DNA from 2 places in the Thiocystis violascens DSM 198 genome. Region 2 is predicted to be linked to the other one. Evidence: predicted binding sites of a transcription regulator. Region 2 holds the regulator's gene; the other holds the start of a gene.

Region 1 (11,583 bases), 1.2 Mb from region 2:
CCTCAGAGTCTCGCGCATCAATTAATTCTGGATCCTGGACGCCCGCGTCAATTCGGCGAAGCGCACCCCGCGCAATCCGCCGATCTCGTGACTGAGCAATTCGATCTCCGCCGGCATCCCGCGAATGATAATGGTCTCCAGGCAATTATGATGGTCCATGTGCACATGCGTGGTGGCCACGACATGGACATACTGACGATGCTGGATATCCAGGATATGCTGCGTTAATTCCCGCTGATGGTGGTCGTAGACGATGGTCAGCACGCCCGCCACTTCTTCGTCGCCACGCTCCCAGGTGTCTTCTACGATCCGCTCGCGGATCAAGTCGCGGACCAGTTCCGAGCGCGAGGCATAGCCCTTGCCGACCACTCGTCGATCCAATTCGTCGAGGAGCGGCTTGGGCAGCGATACGCTGAAACGGATGGTTTCGTCAGGATTCGACATCATCTTCTCAGTCACTCGGTCAAACGAAAAACCCCGACGCGCGCGGTGCGTCGGGGTTGATGACCTGCGAGGGTCACCCGATTTAGCGTTCGGTCAAGTCGAACGATCGGGTCGCATCGGTTTTCACGGCCTGAACCTCGACGACGGGCTCTTTCGTTGCCTCGGCCGCCAGGCGGTCGTCTTCCGACATCACCATCGTGGTCTGAACACCGCCAATCAGGACGGCGACGGCGGCAAGAATTCCAAGTGCACCCATGATACATCTCCGTTAAGGTTGATTGGTATGATAGTTAATCATTATATAATCATTTTCTAATTTATCAAGCGTCGATCTTGTTTTTTGGCGCGTCCGACCTAGCGTGTAACACGACGTCGCGGATTGCTTGATCGGGACTGCGTCGATGGCGATCTTCGGCGACAATTACGCCCGAATCGTCCGTTCAACCCCGTGGAGTCTTACCCGTTATGGCTATGCCGGAATCCAGTCTGATCGGCCGCATCACCGATATCCAGGGGGGTTGCCTGGTGGTCACCCTGTTTCCGGCGGAAGAAGGTTTTCCATCCTTCGTCACCCTAGGTCAGGAAACCCTGCCCATCGGCCAGTTGGGCAGCCTGGTCGAGGTGCGGGATCGGGCCGGCCACCTGCTCGCCGAGGTTTCGCGTAGCCTGGAAGAGACGATCGAGCGACGCCCGGTTCAGGATCAGGCGGCACCCGAGAAGCGGCGAGGTACAGTCCGCGAACGACGTCTGGAGTTGATCGCGCTCGGTGAGATCGGGAAGGATGGGCGTCTCGAACCGGGCGTCAGTCGTTTCCCGCTGATCGGCGCGGCCGTGCATCTGATCGCCAGCAGTCGTCTCGCCGCCCTATTGGTGCGCGAACGGGAGGGCGCGCTGGAACTGGGCCGACTGTCCACCCGACCGACGCTCAAGGCGTGCCTGGATCCCTCGGCGCTCTTCGGCCGGCATCTCGCCATCCTGGGTCAGACCGGCGCGGGCAAGTCCTGGACCCTGACCAGCCTGCTGCAACGGGTGGTCACGTCCATGCCCCGCTCGCACATTGTCCTGCTCGATCTGCATGGCGAGTACGGTTGGCGCGCCTCTCCTAGTGCGCCCTACGAGGGCGTGTTTCCAGACCGGACCGCGCGGCATATCGATGCCCGAGAGCTGGAGATTCCCTACTGGCTGCTCACCTATGCCGAGTTGGTCGATCTCTTCATCGATCGCAGCGACGCCAACGCCACGGTCCAGATCGCCTTTCTGCGCGAGGCGCTCTACAGCCTGCGCCGACAGTCGAATCAGCACATGGGTCTGGAACGTCTCTCGGTGGATTCGCCGGTCTATTTTTCCATCGAAGAGCTGTACCAAAAGTTCAAAAAGGCCAATGAGGAAAAGCTGGAATTCGGCAAGGTCAAGGGACCGCTGTACGGCGCCTTCGACGATTTCCTGGTCCGTTTCCAGTCAATGTACAACGATGCCCGCTACGATTTTTTCCTGCATCCGCGCAAACACAGCAGCTCCGCCAGTCTCGAAGGTCTACTGCGCGACTTCGTTGGGCTGGGCGAACCCAAGCGTCAGGTCACGGTGATCGATCTCAGCCCCATCCCGGTCGATCTGCGTCCCGTCGTGTCGGCCCAGATCGGACGTCTCGCCTTCGAGTTCAACTACTGGAATCCGCGCCGCCACGAATTCCCGCTGCTGCTGGTGTGCGAGGAGGCCCATCAGTACATCCCGCGCGATGCCGAGACCCAGTATGTCGGCACGCGCCGCGCGATGGAGCGAATCGCCAAGGAGGGGCGCAAATACGGCGTGACGCTCTGTGTTGTCAGCCAGCGGCCGACCGAATTGTCCGAGACGGTGCTCTCGCAATGCGGGAATTATCTGTGTCTGCGTATCTCCAACGCGGACGATCAGGAGTATGTCCGCCGTCTGCTGCCCGAGGGCGCGAAGAATCTGGCCGACATGCTGGCCTCGCTACGGCGAGGCGAGGTGCTGGCTGTGGGCGACGCGGCGCTGCTGCCCTCGCGGATCCTGGTCCATCCGCCAAATCCGGCGCCGGCCAGCCATGATGCGCCCCTGTCGCGGAGCTGGCGTGAAGGTCCGGAAGACCTGGATGTGGCGGAGATCGTCAACCGCTGGTGGCGGCAGATGCGTTGAGCTAGATGCGTACAGTCACTGCCTCTCCGACGCGCACGACCATCCTGCTGTGGGGTGTCTTGGGTCTGCTGCTGGCGGGAGTGGTTGCGGTTGCGGTCCAGAAAGTCTGGCCGATCCTGTATCCACCGCTGCTTCAGGTCACGGAACCCGACCCCGACTGCGATCTGCGCGCCGGTCCCTGCACGGCGCGTTTCCCGGATGGCCGCGCGGTCAGCTTTGCGATCACCCCCCCTGCCATCCCCATCGCGACGCCACTGCGACTGGTTGTCGAGGCCAGCGGTTTCGCGACGACCGCCGTCGAGGTGGATTTTGTCGGCGTCGACATGAACATGGGCTTCAATCGCGTGACGCTTCGGGAGGTGCGGTCGGGACGTTACGAAGGGCAGGGCATGCTGCCGGTGTGCGCGCGCGCGCGCATGATCTGGGAGGCCAGGGTGCTACTCCATACCCCGGAAGGCATTCTGGCCGCGCCCTTTCGCTTCGCGACCGAGAGACACTGACACCTTGAAATCGACCGGCATTCGAGCGCTGATCACGTTGGCGTGCCTGGCGCTGTCCGCCATCCCGCTGCCGGCCACGGCCCTGCTGGGTGGAGAGGTCGACGCGCGGGAAGATTTCAGCGCCGTGGTCGCCTTGACCCTGGGTGAAACCCCGCATTGTTCGGCGACCAAGATCGCTCCGGATGCCTTCCTGACCGCCGCGCACTGTGTCGCGGACATGCGCGCAGGAACCTTGGACGCCGCGTTTCAGCCGGGGCGACGGATCTTCGTCAGCAACCGGACGGAGCCAATGACACGCGAGGATTTCATCGGTTTGACGCTCCGGAAAACGCAGATACATCCCCGTTACCGGGAGGCGTTGCAACGCTTTTTCGCCTACCGGGAAGAGAAAGTTCGTGACTATCGCGCGCGCTACACGGGCGAGGAACTGGCGCGCCGCATCCGCCTCATCGAGGCCAGTCACCATTTCACGTCCCGTTTTCCGGATGTCGCCATCCTGTTCGTGCGCGAACCCACGGCGTCGATTCCGCTCGCCAGGGTCGATTGCGCGCCGCTGCTTCCGGGCGACGCGGTGCAACTCGTCGGCTATGGGTACGAGAGCCTGAAAAACATCGCGCTGGCCCGCCAGAAGCACCCCTTCGGTCGGCGCCACTGGGGCACCACCGAGGTCATCCGTGTCGATCCGGTCAACTTCTACACCTATGGCGGTCTGATGCGCGCGGGCGAGCCGTCCTTGAGTCCAGGCGATTCCGGGGGGCCGGTGTTGCGCTCGGGTCGGGTCGTCGGCGTGAACGGCACCGTCTACGGCTTGAGCCGTCTCGATGCCGCGCGCTCCAACATGTCCGTCAACCTGAACGGATTGGGCGCGGCGGACGATGGCGATCGGCAGGAGGGGTGTCGTGCCTTTTTCAAGATGGCGCAACCGCGTTCGGATTGATCATGGCCCATCCGGGACATGATGGTCCGCGTGGGCTGGCACGGACGAATCATGTTCGTGCTCGGCGCTGACGCCGGGCGCGTGCAGATGGAGATGGGCGTGTCGATGGCTGTGTCCGTGGCTGTGTAGGATGGCGTCCGTCAGGCGTCCATCGGCCAGTCGGACGGCGCGGGTCGCCAGCCGTTCCAGGAAACGCCGGTCGTGAGAGACGATGATCATGGCCTGATCCAATCCGGACAGATGTTCGACGAGACGCTGTTCGGTGGCCTCGTCGAGACCGTTGGTCGGCTCGTCGAGCAGCAGCGCCTCGGGGTTCATTGCAAGCACGGTGGCCAGCGCCACCAGTCGTTTTTCGCCGGCGGACAGACGATGGGTGACGCGCTCGGCAAATCCGGCCAGCCCGAGCGCCTCCAGCGTTCGCAGGGCATCGTCACGCGCGACCGAGTGCGGGCGGCCCAGATTCAGCGGTCCGAAGGCGACATCCTCAAGCACGGTCGGGCAGAACAACTGATCGTCCGAATCCTGGAACAGCAATCCGACCCGCGCCCGCACCGGGCGGAAATCGGCCTCGCTCCGGCGTGCCTCGCCAAACGCCAGCACCTGCCCGGCGCTCGGGCGCCGTAGACCGACCAGCAGATGCAGCAAGGTCGTCTTGCCGGCGCCATTCGGCCCGACCAGCGCGACCCGATCGCCCGCGTTCAGCGTGAAATCCACGCCGCTCAGTACGGCGCGCTCGGGATACTCAAAGGTGGCCTGGCGCAGTTCGAGCAGTGGCGCCGTCATGCCAGCCAGTCCAGGGTCGTCAGGCCGCCGAGCAGCAGCGCGAGTCCAAGCGCCAGCGCGGTATCGGCAGGCTCCCAATGGGTCGAATCCAGCAGATAGAGTCGGCCCTGAAATCCGCGGCAGCGCATCGCCGCCAGCAGGCGTTGCGAGCGCGCCAGACTGCGCACCAACAGCATGCCCATCAACCAGCCATAGCTGTTCCAGGTGTGCCGATCGCTGCGCGGAACGAAGGCGCGCGCCCGCATGGCCTGGCGCAGACGGATGAATTCCTGATGCAGCAGATGGATCTGGCGGATCGTCATCAAGAGAAGATGGACCAGCTTTTCGGGCACGCCCAGCCGCGCCAGCGCATGACCGAAGACGACCGGTTCCAGGCTGCCGACCAGGGCGAGCAGCACCAGCACCACGGCGTTGGCCCGCAGCAGGATCGTGACGGCGAGCGCCAGGCCCTCCTGACTGGCGGCGAGAGGGCCGAACGCGATCCATGGACTGCCGGGCACCGTGAAGGGCAGGGTGATCAGCAGGACGAGCATGAATCCTTCCAGTGCCAGCAGTCGCCACAAGAGATCGGGTGCGCGCATCCCGGTGCTGGCCGCCAGCGCGGCAGCGAACAGAAAGGCGGCCAGAAGCGCGGGCGGATGCTGAAGACTGATGGCGACCAGCGCGAACGACAGGGCGGCGACGATGCGCAGACGGGGATCGCGGACGGCGATCCAGCCTGACCCGCGAGGGATGAGCAAGGCCGTCTGGCTCATGATTGGGTGTCGGGCCGACGGCTGCGCCACCAGAGCGCAAGCCCGGTCAGGCCGAGGATGTAGCCGATCCCGCCCAGGATGTCGCGCAACCGAACCTCATCCCGCGCGGCGATGAGTTGTTCGCGCAGCGGACGCATCTGACGGGCGACGGCCTGGTCGATGGCGGCGATGAGCGCCGGGTCGATGTCGTGTGTCTCGCCGGAAACCGGCGCGGCGACGGGATTGGGGAGACGGGCGCGCTCGGTTTCCGCGGGCTCGGAGGTCGAGGTCTCGTGGGTCTGGAGTTGGGGTGATTCGGCGCCCGCCAGCGGAAACCCGCCCGCCAGTTCGTCCGCCCGTATCCGCCATTGCGCGCGATGACCGTCGCCGCTCTCGGCGACGATGAGATAGTCGGTCAGCGTCCGCGCCCGATAGCGGAACTGGCCGTCCTCCGTCGGCGTCAGTTGGGCGAGCACCTGTCCAGCGGTATCCTGGATCTGGATGCGCGCCCCCGCCGCCTTCGCGCCGCCGGCGAAATAGGTCGTGCCCTCGATGCGGTCGCCCTCGGCGAAGGCAAACACCTGGAGTTTGTGGGCAGCGACCGGCAGGCTGGTCAACGCGAGCATGAGCGGCAGAATCAGGCGGCGGGGGAATGGGTGCCTGGCGCGCGAACCGGGATCAGGCATGGGAGACCTCGGAAGACCGCAGCAGTTCCGGGGCAACCCGCGCGAGAAAGGCCACGACCGTTCCCGTGATGACCGCCTCGACCAGCGCCAGCGGCAGGTAGGTCACCACCAGTACACCCGCCGCAGGCAGAAACGCCTTGCCGCTCAGTCCCAGGCTCAGCGCGACCAGTACGCCGGTCATCAGTACTCCGAGTCCGCCGGCCGCCGCGCCGATCCAGAACAGACGATCCGGCGCGACCCGCCGCATCCAGGGGGCCAGCAAAAGCGCGCAGAACAGCGCGGGCAGGGCCATGTTCATGGTATTGACGCCAAGCACCAGAATACCGCCATAGCCGAAAAAAGCGGCCTGGAGCACTAGGGCCACGAACAGCGCCGGCAGCGCGGTCCAGCCGAGCAGCAGACCCATCAGCCCATTGAGCAGCAGATGCACGCTACTGGGGCCAATCGGGACGCTGATGAGCGAGGAGACGAAAAAGGCCGCCGACAGCACGGCCGTCTGAGGCAGGCGATCATAATCGAGTCGGCGCAACGCGACCGCCAGCAGGCCCACGGACACCAGTCCGCCGACGATCAGCACCGGCGCCGAGAGCACGCCATCGGGAATGTGAGCCATCAGCCGGCTGCCCTAGTTCATATCCCGCGCGCGCACCCAGATCAAGGCGCCGGCCTCGACCGGAACCTCCTTGCCCTCCGGGTTCTTCATCGGTGTTTCGCCTTCCAGCAAGGCCGCGAAGCCCCACCAGCCGGCGCGCGGCATGGCGTAGTGAAAGACCCCATTGCTGTCCGCTTTCACGACCTGAGTGATGAAAGCGTCCGCAGGCGGCGTGACCGAGCCGTCGTTGCGCCATTCCACCTCGATCTCGGCGAACGGGACTGGCTGGCCAGACTGCTTGACGATGCCGCTGAACAGGTTGCCGGTCCAAAGCCCATAGGGGCGCGTGAGCGGCACGATCTCGACCGGCAGTCCGACCTCGGCATCCCAGCCTTCCCCGGCCCCGAAGGCGTCGACGACGACTTTGGTGTAGTGGACGATCATGACCCCTTCGGCCGGCTCCCAATAGGGCGCGGGTTCGACGAAGAAGACATGGTCGCCGGGTTGTTTGACGCGATACTCGGCTGCGTAAGCCTGTTTGCCCTCGACCTCGCGGGCGGTCAGGCTTGCCAGCAAATCCTCCTGTCCGGCGGGACCGAGGACGCCGAACCGCGCCGGCTTGCCCATGTCCATCGCCGGGCCGCGTTCCATCGGATGGGTGAACTGGAGTTGGAGCACAACCGGATTGCCGCTCTTGATCGTGACGATCTCGACGGCGGGGATGAGTTCCTGGAAATGGGCTGGCGCGCTCGCGGAGATGGCGAGGGCAGTCGCCCCGGTCAGGGTGACGAGCAGGCGTGTCAAGATCGGTCGAGTCATGGCGGATCGTCGATCACCGGCAGGAAGTGTGATCGAATTTTCATTTGTAACACCATCGATGTCAACTCGTCCCGAAAGGCGTGCATGCGAAGTCATCCAATGCAATCTGGCGCTTTTGAGGTGCGTTTTTTCCGGTTCCGCACTGAATTCGATCATCCGGATTTCTGTGTTGCCCATATTTCTCGCGGGGATCGACTGTCTTGCTGTTGGCCTGATCCATGCTTAAAGCCTCGTTCAAAATCCTAAAAACGAGATGACAGATGGAATCATTGCAGGCAGGTACCGACGTTCTCTTTATCCTGATCGGCGCCGTGATGGTGTTGGCCATGCACGCGGGGTTTGCGTTCCTGGAGCTTGGCACGGTCCGGGCCAAGAATCAGGTGAACGCCCTGTCGAAAATCATGAGCGACTTCGCGATCTCCACCATCGCCTATTTCTTCATCGGCTACAGTTTGGCCTATGGGGTCGACTTCTTTACTGGCGCCGAGGCGCTTCAGGAAAAAAACGGCTACGCACTGGTCAAGTTCTTCTTTCTGCTCACGTTCGCTGCGGCGATCCCGGCCATCGTCTCGGGCGGCATCGCCGAGCGCGCGCGTTTTTATCCGCAGTTATTCGCCTCCTTCCTAATCGTCGGTCTGCTCTATCCCTTTTTCGAGGGCATGGTCTGGAACGGCAACCTGGGGATGCAGACCTTCATCGAGGCCACCTTCGGCGCGCCCTTTCATGACTTCGCCGGCTCCGTGGTGGTGCATGCGGTCGGCGGCTGGATCGCGCTCGCGGCCGTGTTGCTGCTCGGTTCGCGTACTGGGCGTTATCGTCACGATGGCGGCATGACCGCCCATCCGCCATCCTCGATTCCCTTCCTGTCGCTGGGCGCCTGGACCCTGACGGTCGGCTGGTTCGGGTTCAATGTCATGTCGGCGCAGACGGTGGAGGCGGTGAGCGGTCTGGTCGCGGTCAACTCATTGATGGCGATGGTCGGCGGCATCCTGGCGGCCTTGGTCGTGGGCAGGAACGACCCTGGATTTCTGCATAACGGACCGCTGGCCGGTCTGGTCGCGGTGTGCGCCGGCTCCGATCTCATGCACCCATTGGGTGCGTTGGTGACGGGTGGGGTCGCTGGCGCGCTCTTTGTTTATGCCTTCACCCTGACCCAGAACAAATGGAAGATCGACGACGTGCTCGGAGTCTGGCCGCTGCACGGACTCTGCGGGCTTTGGGGTGGGATCGCCGCCGGGATCTTCGGGCTTCAGGCGCTGGGCGGGGTAGGGGGCGTGACTCTGACCGCGCAGTTGGCGGGAACCCTGATCGGCGTGCTGGTGGCCTTTGCCGGAGGTTTCGCGATCTATGGTCTGATCAAGCTGGCGGTCGGGGTACGTTTGACCGAGGAGCAGGAATATCTCGGCGCGGATCTCAGCATCCACAAAATCACGGCGCAGCCCGACTACAATCGCGGCGAGGTGTGACAGCAGGCGGAGACTCGCACCATACCCGGCACGAGGGCGGGAGACGCCCTCGCTATCCAATCTGAGTGTCGTCTGTCAGACGCAACCAGTCGGTTTCGGCAGACCGCCCCATTTGCAGATGAGCTTCATCGGCCCCTTCTTGAAGATGTCGTAGAGATCCTTGGTCGAGACCTTCTGTTTTTTCGCGAAGATTCGGATGGGCGGCACCACGCCATCCTCCTCGAACATGGCGCGGGCCTCGCGGATGAAGGACATGACCTGTTCGGTCATCTCGAAATCGTCGGTCCGGGCCAGTTCGACGGCGATCTCCTCGCTCCAGTCGTCGCGGTTGAGCAGAAATCCTTCGTTGTCGAGCGGAACGCTGACGGTGGCGGTCATGATGGAGTCCTCGTTGTCTGGATAATTGATAATTTTGGTTGGTTTATGCAACGTGGAGACGAGGAATCGCGAATCAACCCGCGCCGGGCGCGATTCAACCCGCCCGAATCGCCTCCAACACGCCGTCCCAGAAGCGGATCCGCGCGCAGAGCGCCTCCTGCGCGGCCGTTTCGGCCTCCGCGATGCGCTCGGGATCGTCGCCGCAGAGGGTTTCGAGCAGCTTGAACGACAGCGGGCCGTGAAAATCCTCGTCCAGATGGATGTGCCGGTTCAGGTAATAGTGGAAGGCGGGCGCCTGAGTCTCGCTGATTTGCATGTGTTGGAGGAATTTGCGGAACATCGCCGGAATCAGATTTTCGCGGCCGAGCGCCAGGGCGGCAGCGACCTCATGCGGCTTATCCTCGCGGATGAAGCAGAAGGTCGTCTCTGAGAAATAGCGCGCGGGGAGGGGCACGGTCGGCGAGTAGAGCGCCTGGTCGACGCCCTGTTCCTCGACCAGCTTGAGGAAACGCCAGGGCATCTCGCCGTCGGCGCCGATCTCGGTCATGGCCTGACAGTAGGACTCGAAATGGCTGGCATAGCCGACTTGACCGCCGTCGAGCGGAAGAGTGTCGGATTCCTCCTCCAGCACCAGTTGGTTGATGAAGTAGCGCAGGCTGGGGTCGCCTTGCGGGATCCAGGGCACCTGGACCGGGGCGATGGACCGTTGCAGATACTTGATCAGCGACATGAAGTCCCAGACCGAAAAGACATGGTGGTGCATGAAGATTTGCAGATCCTCGACGCGCTGGATGGCGCCGTAGATCGCATGTCCGTCGAGTTGCTCGCGCAGGGGTTGCAGATGGTCCAGGTTCAGTGATGCCATGGTTCTCGTCCTCGTGATTCAGTCTTTCAGCGAATGCTGAACCAATGATATACCCAACGATGGTTCAAGGGATTGCGGGTTATTTCAGGTCGAAACGGATCGGTACCCGCAGCGGCCAGGATGAACGGCCAAGCGAGGTTGGGATCGGCTTGAAACGCCCGAGTCGGCGCAGTGCGTCCAGTGCGGCACGGTCGAGTGCCGACTGTCCGGAGCCTTTGGCAAGACGGATCTGGTCGATGCGGCCATCCGGCCGGATCACGAAGGCGACCGTCGCGATACCGGTCTGCTGACGGCGCCGGGCCTCCATCGGATAGTTCTGATGGCGCTTGATGGCCTGTTGCAGGGCGCTCAGATACTCCTGTTCCGACCGATCCCTGACCGCCGAGGCGCTTTCACCCCCCGATCCGGACGGCTGTGTCGCCTTTCTCGTGCCGGATGCCGCTCCGGCGTCGGGGCGCGGGTTGCGCGATGTGCCTGATGGCGCGGCGGCGGTCGTCGGTGCCGTTTTTTGGGCCGTTGCCGAGGGTTTCACGGTCGGTTTAGACTTGGTCTTAGGCTTCGATTTGGCGACTGACGCGGGCTTTGGCTTGGGTTTGACCGATGTCTGGGGGGGTGACGGAGCCTTCGTCTTCGGTTCGAGTCTGGCGGTTTTCGCGGCTATCCGCCCGTCTGGCGCGGGCGGTTGGACGGGGAGCGGAGGGATTGCAGGCTCGGGCGCGCTCCTGACCTCCGGTCCCACAACCGATAGCGGGCGGTCATCCTGGTTGATTGCCGGCTCCGGCTCCGGCTCCGGCTCGCGGGGCTGTTCCTGAAGGGGGGCCGGAGTGGGCGCCGCAAGCGCCGTTTCCGGCACGGGCATCGCCATCGGGCCAGTCGACTCGCTCGCTTCGCCAGCGCCAAACAGCGCGAGATCGAGACTCACGACACGCTCCGCCGACGCGGTCGACGCCGGCGCATCGACCCGCAGCAGGGCGGCGGCGATGGCCGCATGCATGAAAGCCGAGAACAGCAGCCCGAGCCAGACGCAGCGCAGACAGCCCCTAACATCCTTCATGATTTGCGTGTGAGGATGGTCAGTCGATCGAGTTGGCGGGCCTTGAGCTGATCGACCACGGCAACGAAGCGGTCGAAACGGGTTGCGGCGTCGACCCGTAGCACGATCGGGGTGGCGCGGTCCAGGGCCGCGAGTCGGGCGCCCAACGCCTCGATCGGGAGTGGTTCGGTA
Region 2 (11,583 bases):
AATTTGCCGTCATAGACGGTGACCTTGACATCCTGGAGCGGATAACCGGCGACGGCGCCTTCATCCAAAACCTGACGCACGCCCTTTTCGATCGAGGGGATGAAGTTGCCTGGGATGACGCCGCCGACCACCGCGTCGATGAATTCGAAGCCGGCGCCGCGTTCGTTGGGCTCGACCCGCAGATAGACCTCGCCGAACTGGCCCGCGCCACCGGTCTGCTTCTTGTGCCGGTGATGCCCCTCCGCCTTGCCCATGATGGTCTCGCGGTACGGGATGCTCGGCGGGTGAGTCTCCACCTCGACATGGAATTGTTCGGTCAGCCGGCGCAGCAGCACCTTGAGGTGCAACTCGCCAAGACCGCGGATGATGGTCTCGTTGGCGGCGGCGTTGTGTTCGAGATGGAAACAGGGATCTTCCGACTCCAGCTTATGCAGCGCGTCGGTCAGCTTCTGCTCGTCGCCGCGCTTGGCGGTGTTGATGGCGAGTCCGAACAGCGGCAGCGGGCATTCCAGGCTGGCGAGGTGGAAGTGGTCTTCTTCGTGTGAGTCGTGCAGCACGGCGTCGAAATGAATGTCGTCGACCCGCGAGACGGCGAGGATGTCGCCGGGGACGCCTTCGCTCACCTCGATCAATTCGCTGCCATGCAGTCGGTAGAGATGATTGACCTTGAACGGCTTGCGGGCGTCGCCGATCAGGATCTGAGCGCCCGTCGTCATGCGGCCCTGATGGATGCGGAAGATGCCGAGCTTGCCCCGGAAGGGATCGTTGATGATCTTGAAGACATGCGCCACGACATGCAGCGACGGATCGGGCTTGACGGTCACTGGCAGCAGCGTGGCACCTTCGCCTTTCAGGAAGGGTGGCGGGTTGCCTTCGGATGGGTTGGGCATCAGCCGCGCCAGAATCTCCAACAATTCGGGGATGCCTGCGCCGGTCTGCGCGGACACGAAACAGACCGGGATCAGGTGAGACTCGCGCAGCGCGGTCTCGAAGGGATCATGGAGCTGTTCGGGTGCCAGATCCTGGCCCTGCTCCAGATACACCTCCATCAGCGCCTCGTCGACTTCCACGACCTGATCGATAATGTGGCTGTGGGCATCTTCCACCGAGGTGAAATCGGCGCCCTCGCCGGTCGGCTGGAAGAAGCAGTCGACGACCCGTTTGCCGCCGTCGGCCGGCAGATTGATCGGCAGACACTCGGCGCCGAAGGTCTCGCGGATCTGCTCGGTCAGGCCGGCAAGGTCGAGATCCGGGGCGTCGATCTGGTTGACGACGATGAGACGGCACAGCTTGCGGTTCTGCGCGGCCTTCATCATGCGGATGCTCATTGGCTCGATGCCGGACTGAGCATTGATGACCAGGGCGGCGGTCTCCACGGCGGGCAGAACCGAGATGCTGCGTCCGAGGAAATCCGGGTAGCCGGGGGTGTCGATTAGATTGATGTGTTTGCCGCCGGTACTGAAGCTCGTGATAGCCGCGTCCAGCGAGTGTTGCAGTTCTTTTTCCAGCGGGTCGAAGTCGCAGACGGTGGTCCCCTTGGCGACGTTTCCAGGGCTGGGGATGACGCCGGTGGCGGCGAGCAGTGCCTCTACCAACGTGGTCTTACCGGAGCCGGCGTGGCCGACCAGTGCGATATTGCGGACGTCCTCGGCATTGTAGTCAGACATCGGTGATCCTGTCGTGGCGCTTGAGTGGAATGCAGGGCGCTGGCGCGCCCTTTCGGCTGATTGTTCGAAGAACCGAAATTATACTGTAACCGAGATGTCGCACCGGCGGTATGTCGGTGCAATGCCGCGGCGCCTGCGTTGGATCAATGTTCAATGCGCGGCGGTCATCGACAGGCGGACAAAAAATGGCGGCCAATTGGCCGCCTAAGGACGCACAGCGATTGAGGAGGATCTTGCGGGATGATGCGCTGGTTTCGGCGTCTCGCCGCCATGTCCGATTCTTCCCGATGTCGTGAGCAACGTTAGCAGATCCCTGGAGGGTAAAAGATGGCACTGGTTCTCAACTCCGATGCATTTGTCGATGGCGATCCGATTCCGCGTCGATTCACCTGCGAGGGTGAGGATGTCTCGCCGCCGTTGACTTGGGACAACCTGCCGGTCGGCACCGAAAGTCTGGTCCTGATCGTCGATGACCCGGATGCTCCCGATCCCGCCGCCCCACGCATGGTTTGGGACCATTGGGTGCTCTATAACCTGCCCGCGACCTCTCCGGGGCTGCCGGAGGGCGTGGCGTCCGCTGCCTTGCCGGCGGGGACTGGCGAGGGGATCAACAGTTGGGGGCGCACCGGCTACGGCGGTCCCTGTCCGCCCATCGGCCGGCATCGCTATTTCCATCGGCTCTACGCGCTGGATGCCCGCCTGCCGTCCGAGCTGGGCAATCCCGGCAAGGACGACCTTCTGCTGGCGATGGACGAGCACATTCTCGCCCATGCCGAGCTGGTGGGAACCTACGAAAAACAGGCTTGAATTCGATCGCACTCCCCGCTGGCAAGGCCCGCGATCACTCGACGGCGCGACAGTATGACGTGCATTGGTGTATTTTTGCGTCGCCCCTGAACCAGATCCGAGCGATATTCGGCATGACCAAAGAACGACGACAACTGGGCGCGCGACAGGCCAGCCTCGCGCCAGGGGAGGCGGAGAAGATTCAGGCGCTCGGGCGCGCGGTGATCGAGACCGAGGCCGCCGCGGTCGCCGCGCTAGCGGGACGGATTGACGCCGACTTTGTGACTGCCTGCCGCTTCATGCTCGCCTGCGAGGGTCGCATCGTGGTCCTCGGCATGGGCAAATCGGGGCACATCGGCGGCAAGATCGCCGCGACTCTGGCCAGTACGGGGAGCCCGGCCTTTTTCGTCCATCCCGGCGAGGCGAGCCACGGCGACCTGGGGATGATTACCCCGCGCGATGTGGTGCTCGCCATTTCCAATTCCGGCGAGACCGAGGAATTCCTGACCATCCTGCCGATTCTCAAGCGGCTGGGGGTGCCGATGATCACCATGACCGGCCGCCGCGACTCCACCCTCGCCCGAGAGGCTGACGCGAGCCTGGATATCGGCGTGGCGAGCGAGGCCTGCCCGCTGGGGCTCGCGCCCACGTCGAGCACGACCGCCGCGTTGGCGATGGGCGACGCGCTGGCGATCGCGTTGCTCGAAAGTCGCGGATTCACCGCCGAGGACTTCGCTCGCTCGCACCCGGCCGGCAGTCTCGGACGTCGACTGTTGCTGCATGTCGGCGAGATCATGCATCGGGGCGAACGGCTGCCGAGCGTGACGCTCGGCACCTCGCTGCTGGAAACCCTGGATGAGATGTCGCACAAGGGGCTGGGGATGACCGCGGTGGTCGATGCCGATGGCACCCTGGCCGGGATCTTTACCGATGGCGATCTCCGGCGCGCGCTCGATCGCGGGATCTCGGTCCACCGGACAGCGATCGACGAGGTGATGACGCGCCAGTGCGCGACCGTCGCCGCCGAGGCGCTCGCGGCCGAGGCGCTCCAGCTCATGGAGTCCAGGTCGATCAACGGACTGCTGGTGCTCGACCCGAACCGGCGCCCGATCGGAGCCTTGAACATGCACGATCTGCTCAGGGCTGGGGTGGTTTGACCCCGTCGCCTTTCGTCAGCTTACAAGAGGGTACCGTTGTATGCAGGACATTCAAGAACGCGCCGCCCGCATCCGTCTGGTGATCTTCGATGTCGACGGGGTGCTGACCGATGGCAGTCTCTTCCTCGGCGACGACGGTCAGGAATACAAGGCGTTTCACTCCCGCGACGGACTCGGCATGACCCTGCTCCTGGATGCCGGCATCCGTCTGGCGGTGATTACCGGGCGTACCTCGAAGGTTGTGCGGATGCGCATGGAAAGTCTCGGGATCTCCGATGTGTACCAGGGCTACCGGGATAAATTGCCGGCCTATGAGGAACTTAAGCAGCGCCTTTCGTTGACGGACGATCTGATTGCCTATGTGGGCGACGATGTGGTGGATCTGCCGATCATGCGTCGGGTCGGTCTGGCGGTCGCCGTCGGCGACGCCCATCCGCGGGTCCAGCAGCATGCCCACTGGCGCACCCGTGCCGGCGGCGGGCAGGGCGCGGCGCGCGAAGTCTGCGAATTCATCCTGGATGCCCAGGGCGCTCTGGATCGAGCCATGAGTCGTTTCCAATGAGCATTCGTTTTTCATGAGCCCGAACGCCTCGCGGTTTTCGCGGCCGTCCTGGTCGCGCCGGCAACTCTTGCTGGGCGCCTGCTTCGTCGTCTCGGGCCTGATCGCCTGGTGGCAGCTTCAGTCGCCTCCCGATACCGCACCGGTGCTGGACGCGCGTCCGCGCCTGCCGGATTATGTCGTCCTGAATTTCGCCGCGGTGGATACCGATGAGGTCGGTCGGCCAAGCCGGCGCCTGCTGGCCGATGAACTGCGCCATTTCGTCAGGGAGGATCGGTCCGAACTCGATCGTCCGCACCTGGAACTGTTTCAGTCCGCCGGTCCGCCTTGGAAGGCGCGCGCTCAGGAGGGTCTTGTGCTGACCGGCGGCGATCAGGTTCGGCTCATCGGAGATGTCCAGTTGGATCGGGAGGGGGACGGCCAGACCCGTCCGGTGCATCTGGAGACCGAACGGATCGATGTCTGGCGCAAGCAGGCGCTTGCGGAAACGGATCTTCCGGTCCGCATCCTCAGCGACGGCGACTCGCTGACCGCCAATGGCATGCGGCTCTGGTATACCGAGCCGACGCGGACCACCTTCCATGGCCGCGCCCGCATCCGGTTCGCGCCGGAGTCCGCGCCAGACGACGAGTTAACCCGGGAGACGCCGCCATGAGCATCCTCGCACCCTGTCGGCGGCGGTCCTTACCCGCGATCTGGCTCAAGGCAAGCATGCCGCGCCCCGTCCGGCGCGCACTGTTCATGGCCGTCTGCCTGGCCGCCAGCATCTGGACGCCGGCTTGGGCGCTCCAGGAGGACGCCCAACAGCCCATCTTCATCGAGGCCGATGATGTCGAGGTGCGCGAGACCGACAGCATCAGCGTCTATGTCGGCAATGTCCAGGTTGATCAGGGCAGCATGCGGCTGCTCGCCGACCATGTGACCGTTTACCATCGGGAAGACCGTCAACCCAGATTTTTCGTCGCGTTGGGAGCGCCGGCCAAGTATCGACAGCAACTCGACAACCGCCAGGGCGAGGTCCAGGCGTTCGCCAGGCGGATGGAATACGATGCCGACAAGGACGAATTGATCCTGATCGGCGAGGGTCTGCTGATCCAGGGCGCGGATCGACTCGCCAGCGAACGGATCATCTACGACCGCGCGCGGGCGCGGTTTCGCGCCGGCGGCTCGGAACGGGTCAAGATCACCATCACCCCGCAATCGCGCTAAGCTCACGCCGCATCCGGCGGGAGCGAACGTCCCGAATGTCGGTTTCGAGCCACGTAGGAGGAGATCCAGTTGACCGCGCTGCATGCCGAACGACTGAAAAAGAGTTACCGCGGTCGCCAGGTGTTGCAGGACGTCAGCGTCGCCGTGAATCCAGGCGAGGTGGTGGGGCTGCTCGGACCCAACGGGGCCGGGAAGACCACCTGCTTCTATCTCATCGTCGGTCTGATCGCCGCGGATCAGGGCCGCATCCTGCTGAACGATCGCGATATCACGCGGCTGCCGATGCATGCGCGCGCGCGCGCCGGACTGAGCTATCTGGCTCAGGAGCCCTCGGTGTTTCGCAAACTCACCGCGCGCGAGAACATCCTGGCGATCCTGGAGACGCGCCGGGATCTCAAGCGTCCCGAGCGCGAGCGACAGTGCGAGCGACTGCTCGAAGAGCTGGGGATCGCGCATGTGAGCGATTCGCTCGCGCTCAGTCTCTCGGGCGGGGAGCGCAGGCGTCTGGAGATTGCTCGCGCCTTGGCCGTGGACCCGATCGTCATGTTGCTGGACGAACCCTTCGCCGGGGTCGATCCCATCGCGGTCGGCGACATCAAGGCCATCGTCTCCCATCTGCGCGACCGTCGGATCGGGGTGCTCATCACCGACCACAATGTGCGCGAGACGCTCGACATTTGCGACCGCAGCTACATCATCAGCGCCGGGACGGTGATCGCCGCCGGGGTGCCGGCCGATCTGCTCGCCAACCAGCAGGCACGGGATGTCTATCTGGGCGCCGATTTTTCCATGTAGCCCTGAAACGCCATCGGCCATGCCGCGCGCGCAACCCGCGTCGGTCTCCCGGCCGCTCGGGGGAAGTTTGCGATTTAACGCCCCCGCCATGATCGGGAAGGGTGTAAGATAAAATCATCATCACTCCCCCTGCCCGGACACGGCGAACGCGGGAGATTGAAATGGGCTAGAATCGCCGAAGACGCGCTTAACGCTTTCGCACTCGAACGGGATCATCTCAAGACGCACTCGCGCTCCATGAAGCAATCCATCCAGCTTCGCCTCGGCCAACACCTCACCATGACGCCCCAGTTGCAGCAGGCGATCAAGCTTCTGCAATTGTCCACGCTCGAACTTCAGAAAGAGATACAGGAGGCGCTCGATACCAATCTCATGCTGGAGGAGGGCGACGATGCCGAGCGATTCAGTGCCAGCGAGGCGAGCGACAGCCGGATCCAGCCGATCGAGGAGGTCGCGCGCACGCGCGCCGAGGAGGATCTGCGGATCGATCGGGAGGTTCCGTCCGAGTCCAGCGAGATGCCCGACGAGCTTCCGGTCGATACGCAATGGGAGGATGTCTACGACAGCTATCTGCCCACCGCCGCTCAAGGCGGCGATGACGGCGCGGACTACGACCCTTTCGCCCACCAAAGCCGTCCGCAAACGCTGCACGATCATCTCGCCTGGCAACTGAACCTCAGCCGTCTCAACGAGCGCGATTTCATGATCGCCCAGGCGATCATCGACGCCATCGACGCGGACGGGTATCTGCGCACCCACATCGAGGATCTGCTGACCACGATCGACCACCCGGAGATCGGTGCCGATGAGGTGCAGACCCTGCTCCATCGCGTCCAATCGCTCGATCCGCCCGGGGTGGGCGCGCGGGATCCGCGGGAATGTCTGCTGCTTCAATTGCGCCAGATGCCCTCGGAGACGCCTTGCCGCGACCTGGCCATTGCCATCTGCCGCGACGGGTTCGAGCATCTGCCGAGAAAAGACATCGCCGCGCTGGCGCGCCTGCTCAATGCGCCGGAGCCGGAGATCGTCAGCGCCATCGAACTCATTCGCCGACTCAATCCGCGGCCTGGATCCTTGATCGAGGCGGCGCCTTCGGAGTACGTTGTCCCGGACCTCTTCGTGCGCAAGCTGGAGGGCCGCTGGCTGGTCGAGCTGAATCCCGAATCGACGCCTAAACTGAGAGTGAACGCGGACTATGCGCGCTTGATCCGCCGCTCCGATCAGAGCGCCGACGGTACGACCCTGAAGAGCCATCTGCAGGAGGCACGCTGGTTCATCAAGAGTCTGGCGAGCCGCAACGATACCGTCCTGCGCGTGGGTTCCAAGATCGTGGAAATGCAGCAGGATTTTTTCGAGCAGGGCGACGAGGGGATGCGGCCGATGATTCTGCGCGACATTGCCGAGGCGCTCGAATTGCACGAATCCACCGTCTCCAGGGTCACCACGCAGAAATACATGCACACCCCGCGAGGCACTTTCGAGTTCAAATATTTTTTTTCCTCTCACGTCAATACCGCTTCTGGCGGCGAGTGTTCGTCCACGGCCATCCGCGCCCTGATTCGCAAACTGATCGCGGCGGAGTCCGCCAGGAAGCCACTGAGCGACGAGAAAATCGCCAAGGAGCTTGAGGGTCAGGGGATCAAGGTCGCGCGCCGGACAGTCGCCAAATACCGCGAGGCAATGGGTCTCCCACCCTCGAACGAGCGCAAACGCCTGGATTGACAGGCCGTTTGAACCTTAAGGAGTCACACGATGCAGATCAACCTGACGGGTCACCACATCGACATTACCGATGCACTCAGGGATTATGTCGAGAACAAATTCGAGCGCCTGGGGCGACATTTTGACCACGTCATCAACGCCCACGTCGTCCTCAGCGTTGAAAAACTCGCCCAAAAGGCGGAGGCGACACTCAATGTCAATGGGGGTAATGTGTTTGCCGACTCTACCCACGAAGATATGTACGCGGCGATCGATGCCCTGATCGACAAGCTTGATCGCCAGGTGCTGCGCCACAAGGAAAAGAAAAGCAGCCACCGCGGTCCTGTTGCGAAAATCGCCGAGGCGGAGGAATAGCCGCGGCCGAGCATTGAAGGCGAACGCGTTGCTTCCGTAGGCACGCACCAGGCACCTCGGGCGGCTCGTTGACTGACCGTTCGGGGTGTTTTTTATTGAGACGACGAGAGACGATCACCACCATTAGGCTCAGATCCAGCCGACAGGTCGATCGCAGGAGACCCGAATTCATGACCCTAGACAGCGATTGCGCGACCATCGCGCCGAACCCGCGAGACTGCCCGCGGAATGCGCGCGAAGACCTGGCGGCCGCCATGCGCGTCCGCGAATCCTAGGACGTTGAGCCATGTTGAGCCCAGACCTGATCAGCGAAGCCCGAATCGGGTGCGCTCTTGAGATCGCGAGCAAAAAACGCCTGCTCGAAACGCTGGCCGAACTGCTGGCAAGCGGTCATCCGCGCCTGCACACCGAGACCGTGTTCGAGCGACTGCTGGAACGCGAGCGCCTTGGCAGTACCGGACTTGGCCATGGCATCGCCTTGCCGCATGCCCGGATCAAGGAGGTCACGGAGGTGTTGGGAGCCTTCGTGCAGACGGTCCGGGGCGTGGACTATGACGCGACCGACGGCGAGCCGGTGGATCTCGCCTTTGCGCTGCTGGTGCCGGATGCCGCGAACGACGAACATCTGCGCCTCCTGGCGCATCTGGCCAGTCTGTTCAACGATCCGGCGATCCGGGCGAAACTGCGCGCGGCGGATTCGCCGGCATTGCTCCTGCAAGTGTTGAACTCGCGCTAAGCCGCCCTTGCAACGGCCGCCAGCGATGATCGATAGCCTTCAGTCCCTGATTGCGCAGACCGGATCCCAGCTCAAGCTGCATTGGCTGACGCCCGAGCCGCGCGAGCCGCGCCCCTTGCAGGGCGAGGCTCCCGAGCATTCCCGCCAGTCGCTGATCGGATCGCTGAACTGTATCCATCCCAACCGCCTGCAGATCGTGGGTCAGCAGGAACAGGCGTATCTGCATGCCCTGGGCGCGACCGCCTTCGCCGAAACCATCGAAAAACTCTTCGCCGACCGTCCCGCGGCGGTGATCTTTTCCGATGGCATCGAGCCTGGCGCGGCATTGCTCGAATATGCCGAAGGCACGCAGACGCCGCTGCTGGCTTCCACGCTCGGCGATCAGGAACTGATCAACCACCTGCGTTATTTTCTGACCCATGCGCTCGCGGAACGCAAGACGGTGCATGGTGTCTTTATCGAAGTGTTGGGCATGGGCGTGCTGCTGGTCGGCAGTCCGGCGGTCGGCAAGAGCGAACTGGCGCTGGAGTTGATCACCCGCGGTCACCGCATCGTCGCCGACGACGCGCCCCGCTTCGCGCGGATCGCCCCCGAGGTGCTCGAAGGCACCTGTCCGGAAACCCTGCGGGACTTTCTCGAAGTCCGCGGTCTGGGTATCCTCAACATCCGCGCCATGTTCGGCGAAGGCGCCGTGCTGCGCAGCAAGACGCTCAACCTGATCATCGACCTGCAACCACTGGATCACCAACAGCTCGAATGCATCGATCGACTCACCGGCAGCCTGACGGCGGCCACCATCCTGGGCGTCGCGATCCCGAAGATCGTCATGCCGGTGGCGCCGGGCCGCAACCTGGCCATTCTGGTCGAGGCGGCGGTGCGACATCAGATCCTGCGCATCCGCGGCTACGACGCGGGCGTGGATTTCATCGATCGGCAAGCCCGCGCCATCAGTATCGATCGACCCGATCCGCCAGCCGCCCGACGCTGACGTCACAGGCTCAAGCGTCGTCTTCCGTCAGCCCGACCTGAAGCGCACTCAATCATGAAACTGGTTATTCTCAGTGGACTATCCGGCTCCGGGAAAAGCGTCGCACTTCACACGCTGGAAGATCTGGGCTATTACTGTATCGACAACCTGCCGCTCTTTCTGCTGAAAGACCTCGTGCTGGGGCTGCGCAAGGCGGCGCTTGACGAGGCGTTCACGAACACGGCGGTCGGTGTCGACGCCCGGACCAATCCGGATGAACTGCGCCTGCTCCCGGAACTTGTCCGGACCGCTCAGGAGCGAGGCATCGACTGTCGCGTCATCTTTCTGGAAACGAACACCGACACTTTGATCAAGCGTTTCAGCGAGACCCGCCGCAAGCATCCGCTCACCCGGGGCGACCGTTCGCTCGGCGAGGCGATCCAGCTCGAACGCGACCTGCTGGAGCCGATCCGGAGCTGCGCCGGGATCCTCATCGACACCACCCAGACCAATGTCCACGAGTTGCGCGATCGGGTACGCGGCTGGCTGGTCGGCAGCGTCTCGCCCAAGGCGTCGATTCTGCTCCAGTCGTTCGGGTTCAAGCATGGCGTGCCGCAGGATGTGGATTTCGTGTTCGATGTGCGTTGCCTGCCCAATCCGCACTGGCAGCCCGAACTCAAACCGCTGACCGGACGCGATCCGCCGGTCGTGGCGTTTCTGGAGGCAAGCCCCGAGGTCCAGCGGATGCGCGATGACATTCAATCCTTTCTCGCGCACTGGATCCCGTCCTTCGAGACCGACGGGCGGAGTTATCTGACGATCGCCATCGGCTGTACCGGCGGTCAACATCGCTCGGTCTACATGACCGAGGCACTGCGTCGCTTCTTCGAGGGTGACGGTCACAAGGTCATCGTGAGACATCGGGAATTGCCATGAGCGTCGGACTTCTTCTGATTACGCATCGTCCGCTCGCGGGGGATCTGCTGAGTGTCGCCACCGAGATTCTGGGCAGCCGTCCGCCCGGCATCGAGGCGCTGGAGGTGATCAACGATACCCCGTGCGAAGATCTCGTCGCCGAGGGTCTGCGGCGCGCCGCGCGACTCGACCAGGGCGATGGCGTGCTGATCCTGACCGACCTCTTCGGCGCCACGCCCGCCAATGTCGCGATGGTTCTGTTGGATCGCCTGGAGCGCGCGCGGGTGCTGGCAGGCGTGAACCTGCCGATGCTGCTGCGGGCATTGAACTACGCCGCGCTGGATCTGGAGACGGTGGCCGAGAAGGCCGCGCAGGGCGCGCGCGATGGTATCCGCCTGTGCGTCGCCGCAGGCGAGCAGCGCACGATACCGGCACGCAGGATCCAGGTCACATGATTCGCAGGGAATTCGAGATCTGCAACAAACTGGGTCTGCACGCGCGCGCGGCAGCCAAGCTGGTGCAATGCGCCACGCGCTACCGCAGCCATATCGAAATCGAGCGGCGCGATCAGCGCGTCAACTGCAAAAGCATCATGGGGGTGATGATGCTGGCCGCGAGTCAGGGCACCTGGGTCACGGTCGAGGCCGTCGGCGACGACGAGGAGGACGCAATGGTGTCGATCGAGACACTCATCCGCGAGCGCTTCGGGGAGGCCG

What was found. Region 2 encodes sigma-54, which starts transcription at its own class of promoters, with help from an activator protein. Its sites were predicted from a motif close to TGGCANGNTNCNTGCTT; they were not measured.
Region 1: THIVI_RS05675 (ammonium transporter) is a predicted target of sigma-54. The motif match lies at 7,857-7,873, and genes of this name have one in related genera.

The regions. Positions count from the first base shown of each region.
Region 1 is NC_018012.1:1,255,750-1,267,332, reverse strand. It holds gene THIVI_RS05725 (transglutaminase family protein) at 1-25, shown strand, start outside; gene nikR (nickel-responsive transcriptional regulator NikR) at 22-444, opposite strand; gene THIVI_RS25055 (hypothetical protein) at 527-700, opposite strand; gene THIVI_RS05715 (ATP-binding protein) at 910-2,598, shown strand; gene THIVI_RS05710 (hypothetical protein) at 2,604-3,098, shown strand; gene THIVI_RS05705 (trypsin-like peptidase domain-containing protein) at 3,103-4,035, shown strand; gene THIVI_RS05700 (energy-coupling factor ABC transporter ATP-binding protein) at 4,036-4,818, opposite strand; gene cbiQ (cobalt ECF transporter T component CbiQ) at 4,815-5,573, opposite strand; gene THIVI_RS05690 (hypothetical protein) at 5,570-6,238, opposite strand; gene cbiM (cobalt transporter CbiM) at 6,231-6,851, opposite strand; gene THIVI_RS05680 (DUF4198 domain-containing protein) at 6,864-7,649, opposite strand; gene THIVI_RS05675 (ammonium transporter) at 7,910-9,115, shown strand; gene THIVI_RS05670 (TusE/DsrC/DsvC family sulfur relay protein) at 9,191-9,493, opposite strand; gene THIVI_RS05665 (DUF3050 domain-containing protein) at 9,588-10,358, opposite strand; gene THIVI_RS05660 (energy transducer TonB) at 10,438-11,412, opposite strand; gene THIVI_RS05655 (biopolymer transporter ExbD) at 11,409-11,583, opposite strand, start outside.
Region 2 is NC_018012.1:2,432,056-2,443,638, forward strand. It holds gene fusA (elongation factor G) at 1-1,667, opposite strand, end outside; gene THIVI_RS10775 (YbhB/YbcL family Raf kinase inhibitor-like protein) at 1,995-2,474, shown strand; gene THIVI_RS10780 (KpsF/GutQ family sugar-phosphate isomerase) at 2,588-3,610, shown strand; gene kdsC (3-deoxy-manno-octulosonate-8-phosphatase KdsC) at 3,651-4,172, shown strand; gene lptC (LPS export ABC transporter periplasmic protein LptC) at 4,186-4,824, shown strand; gene lptA (lipopolysaccharide transport periplasmic protein LptA) at 4,821-5,378, shown strand; gene lptB (LPS export ABC transporter ATP-binding protein) at 5,448-6,173, shown strand; gene THIVI_RS10805 (RNA polymerase factor sigma-54) at 6,411-7,895, shown strand; gene hpf (ribosome hibernation-promoting factor, HPF/YfiA family) at 7,926-8,249, shown strand; gene THIVI_RS10815 (PTS sugar transporter subunit IIA) at 8,536-8,985, shown strand; gene hprK (HPr(Ser) kinase/phosphatase) at 9,011-9,973, shown strand; gene rapZ (RNase adapter RapZ) at 10,028-10,888, shown strand; gene THIVI_RS10830 (PTS sugar transporter subunit IIA) at 10,885-11,322, shown strand; gene THIVI_RS10835 (HPr family phosphocarrier protein) at 11,319-11,583, shown strand, end outside.